2 regions of the Streptomyces sp. NPDC031365 genome follow, and region 2 is predicted to be linked to the other one. Evidence: predicted binding sites of a transcription regulator. Region 2 holds the regulator's gene; the other holds the start of a gene.
What was found. The regulator HrcA, encoded in region 2, represses chaperone genes, less so after heat shock. The targets are predictions, from matches to a motif close to TTNGCACTCNGNNNNNCNGAGTGCNAA.

Region 1: groES (co-chaperone GroES) is a predicted target of HrcA. The motif match lies at 914-940, and genes of this name have one in related genera.

What each region holds. Positions count from the first base shown of each region.
Region 1 covers NZ_JBVIIM010000008.1:69,113-71,309, reverse strand. Annotated here, with positions in the region: gene groL (chaperonin GroEL) at 1-333, opposite strand, end outside; gene groES (co-chaperone GroES) at 460-768, opposite strand; gene ACZ5C2_RS14785 (polysaccharide deacetylase family protein) at 1,291-2,031, opposite strand; gene ACZ5C2_RS14780 (polysaccharide deacetylase family protein) at 2,028-2,197, opposite strand, start outside.
Region 2 covers NZ_JBVIIM010000002.1:61,014-63,210, reverse strand. Annotated here, with positions in the region: gene dnaJ (molecular chaperone DnaJ) at 1-517, opposite strand, end outside; gene hrcA (heat-inducible transcriptional repressor HrcA) at 517-1,533, opposite strand; gene ACZ5C2_RS02960 (MBL fold metallo-hydrolase) at 1,672-2,197, shown strand, end outside.

The DNA of each region.
Region 1 (2,197 bases), on a different contig from region 2:
GGAAGCGCCGGCGGCGACGTTCCGCAGGCCCTCGCGGACCAGCGCCTGGGCCAGCACGGTGGCGGTGGTGGTGCCGTCACCCGCGATGTCGTTGGTCTTGGTCGCCACCTCCTTCACCAGCTGCGCGCCGAGGTTCTCGTACGGGTCCTCGATCTCGACCTCGCGGGCGATCGTGACACCGTCGTTGGTGATGGTGGGGGCGCCGAACTTCTTGTCGATGACGACGTTGCGGCCCTTGGGGCCGATCGTCACCTTCACCGTGTCGGCAAGCTTGTTGACGCCGCGCTCGAGGGCGCGACGGGCGTCCTCGTCGAACTTCAGGATCTTCGCCATGGGAGCGGTTCAGCCCTCTCGGAAAGCGTGGGTGAAACGAACTGCGCCCCTGACGCCCGGCTTCATAAGGTCGCGGGGGCCCGGGGCGCAGCTCAAAAGCAATGTGCTTCGGTGGAAGCGGGTGAACTACTTCTCGATGATCGCCAGGACGTCGCGAGCCGAGAGGACGAGGTACTCCTCGCCGTTGTACTTCACCTCGGTGCCGCCGTACTTGCTGTACAGCACGATGTCGCCGGTCTTGACGTCGAGCGGCAGGCGATCGCCGTTCTCGAAGCGGCCCGGGCCCACGGCCAGGACGACGCCCTCCTGGGGCTTCTCCTTGGCAGTGTCCGGGATGACCAGGCCAGAGGCGGTGGTCTGTTCGGCGTCGAGCGGCTGGACCACAATGCGGTCCTCGAGCGGCTTGATGGCAACCTTGGAGCTGGTGGTCGTCACGATCCGACCTCCCCCTTCGGAGATCTCACGGGGTTAACTGTCTGAGGTGGCGACCAGGTGGATCCGTCGTCGCGGGTGCCGGACCTGCCCGTCGCGCATTGGCACTCTCCAGGGGGGAGTGCCAGACCCGAGACTATGACCGGGATTAGCACTCGGTCAAGCGGAGTGCCAGTTGCCGTGCGGCGCGTCGGAGGCCGCGGGCGCCTCTGGGCACCGGGTTGCGCAGCTGACGGTGGTGCGTGACCGTCACTGAGGGCTGTGCCCCCAGGACCCCTTCGGCCCTGAACGGGCCATGTCCTCAAACGCCGGACGGGCTGGAGAGTGGGCGGTGCACGCCGGTGGCCGGCGTCCGGCCTCCGAGGTGAGCGGCGCGCCCAGCGGCCGGCGTACGAACACCGGCGCACGGACTGGAAGGTGAGCCGTGCTCCCCCTTCCGGCATCGGATCCAGCCGGAAGGCACCCCGCGCGCCCCGGACGGCACCGTGGGGACCGGGAAGCGCCCCCCGCCCCGCCGCCGCCGGTTCAGGGACGGTCCGCGTGGTCCTCGAGCCTGCCCACCCTCAGCCCTCGCTGCTCCAACTCGCCCAGCAGCCGTACGGTCCGTTCCGTCAGCGACAGCGACGGCGCCTCGCCCGACGGTACGGAGATGATGTCGCCGGGTTTCAGGTGGTGGGGGCCGCGGGCGTAGGTGAGGTGGCCGTCGGCCTCCAGGGTGACCCGCCACAGGACCACCGCCGCGATGCCACAGCCGGCGGCGGCCCGCAGGGTGGTGGTGTCGTACGTGCCGTAGGGCGGGCGGAAGAGGCGGGGCCTGATGCCGAAGCGGGACGTGAGCTTGCGCTGCTGGCCGCAGATCTCGGCGCGCTGACCGGCGTAGGGCAGACCGCGCAGGGCGGGATGGTCGAGGGTGTGGTTCTGCAGACTCGCGCCGACCGCGCGCAGGCGGGCGAAGTGGGCGTAGCCGGGGCCCATCACACTGTCCGTCAGGAACATGCTGACGGGGAGCCGGCGTTCGCGGACCAGGTCGATGAAGCGGGGGTCGCGTTCGGCGCCGTCGTCGTAGGTGAGGAAGACGACCCGGTCGTCGGTCGGGATGTGGTCGATGACGGGCGGGAGGGCGGCCGGGGAGGGGGCACCGTCCGTTGCCGTCGCCCCGGCCGGTGCGGGCAGCCGGCCCGCCCCGTCCGGCGGAGCGCATCCGGCGGTCGCGGCCGGCAGGACGACGGCCGCGAGGAGGGCCGTCAGGACCCTCCCGCGCCTCACAGGTAGTCCTCCAGCCGCGCCACCGCGTAGCCCTCGGCCGTGGCCTTGTCCAGGAAGCGGCGGATCATGTCCGCCATGGTGCCCTTCCAGTCGTCGCGGCCCCGGAAGTGGGTGAGGACAATATCGCCGGGGCGCAGGGAGCGGTCCCACTCGCGGTACTCCCAGC
Region 2 (2,197 bases):
TGACCTGCGAGACCTCACCGCGACCGCGGCACATGTCGCAGGTCTGCGCGGTGGTACCGGGCGCCGCGCCCTCACCGCTGCAGGTGGTGCAGACGACCGCCGTGTCGACCTGGATGTCCTTGGTCGTGCCGAACGCGGCCTCGTCCAGCTCGATCTCGATACGGATCATCGCGTCCTGGCCGCGGCGGGTGCGCGAGCGCGGCCCGCGCTGCGACGCCGTGCCGAAGAACGCGTCCATGATGTCGGAGAAGTTGCCGAAGCCACCGGCCCCGAAGCCGCCCGCGCCACCGCCGCCGGCTCCCGAGAGCGGGTCGCCGCCGAGGTCGTAGACCTGCTTCTTCTGCGGGTCCGACAGCACCTCGTAGGCGGCGTTGATCTCCTTGAACCGCTCCTGGGTCTTCGGATCCGGATTGACGTCCGGATGCAGCTCGCGGGCGAGCCGCCGGAAGGCCTTCTTGATCTCTTCCTGCGACGCGTCGCGGCGTACGCCGAGTACGGCGTAGTAGTCCGTGGCCACTACGACTCCGCCAGGATCTGTCCGACGTACCGTGCCACTGCGCGTACCGCTCCCATCGTTCCGGGGTAGTCCATGCGGGTCGGTCCGACCACGCCGAGCTTGGCGACAGCCTCGCCGCCCGAACCGTAGCCGACCGACACGACGGACGTGGAGTTGAGTCCTTCGTGGGCGTTCTCGTGACCGATACGTACGGTCACGCCCGGATCCTTCGCCTCACCGAGCAGCTTGAGGAGCACGACCTGCTCCTCGAGCGCCTCCAGAACAGGCCGGATCACGAGGGGGAAGTCATGTCCGAAACGGGTGAGATTGGCGGTTCCGCCGATCATCAGCCGCTCCTCGTTCTCCTCGACGAGCGTCTCCAGGAGAGTGGAGAGCACCGTCGAGACCGTACCGCGGTCCTCGGCCTCGAAGGCCTCCGGGAGGTCCTCCACCAGGCTGGGCACATCGCTGAACCGGCGGCCCGCGACCCGGCTGTTGAGCCGGGCGCGCAGGTCGGCCAGGGACGCCTCGCCGAACGGCGCCGGGCAGTCGACCATACGCTGCTCGACCCGGCCGGTGTCCGTGATCAGCACGAGCATCAGCCGCGCGGGCGCCAGCGCCAGCAGCTCCACGTGCCGCACGGTCGAACGGGTCAGCGACGGGTACTGCACGACGGCGACCTGCCGGGTGAGCTGCGCGAGCAGCCGTACGGTCCTGGCCACCACGTCGTCGAGGTCGACGGAGCCCTCGAGGAAGTTCTGGATGGCGCGCCGCTCGGGCGCGGTCATCGGCTTCACACCGGCGAGCTTGTCGACGAACAGCCGGTAGCCCTTGTCGGTGGGGATGCGCCCGGCACTGGTGTGCGGCTGGGCGATGAAGCCCTCGTCCTCCAGGGCCGCCATGTCGTTGCGCACGGTGGCCGGGGAGACGCCGAGGTTGTGCCGCTCGGTGAGCGCCTTGGAGCCGACGGGCTCCTCGGTGCCCACATAGTCCTGGACGATGGCGCGCAGCACCTGGAGCCTGCGTTCACTGAGCATCGCGCGCACCTCCAGTAGCTTTCCGCCCGGTAACGTCCCTGGCACTCTTCGCACGCGAGTGCCAGACTTCCCCGGCCCAGTGTACGGCCGGGGGGTACACCCCGGGCAAGGCCGGGGCCGTCCCGCTAGCGTCGACGCATGACCGTGATGTGGGAAGAATCGGGATGGGAGCAAGTGGCCCCCGGGGTGGGCCGGTGCCGGCTGCCGGTGTGGGACTGCACGGCGGGGCTCGTGGTGGGGGCGGACGGTGTGCTGCTCGTCGACGCGGGCTCCGGCCTGGGCGAGGGCGCGCGGTTGCGGACCGAGGCGCAGGCGCTCACGGGCCGTCGTGTGACACATCTCGCGCTCACCCATCCCCACTTCGACCACATCCTCGGGACGGCCGTCTTCGCGGGGGCGGAGGTGTTCGGCGCGGTGGGCATGGAAACGGTGCTCATGGCGCGCGGGCGCAAGGAGCTGCGCGCGGACGCGGTGCGGTGGGGGCTGGACGCGCGGGTGGCGGAGGAGGCGGTGGACGCGCTGGTCGCGCCGCGGCACGCGGTGTCCGGTGAGTGGACTCTCGACCTGGGGCCGGGCGCCGGCCGGCCGGTGCTGCTGGCGAACGTGGGCCCGGGGCACACCGCCCACGATCTCGCGGTCCTGGTCCCCGGTGACCCGGAGGTGG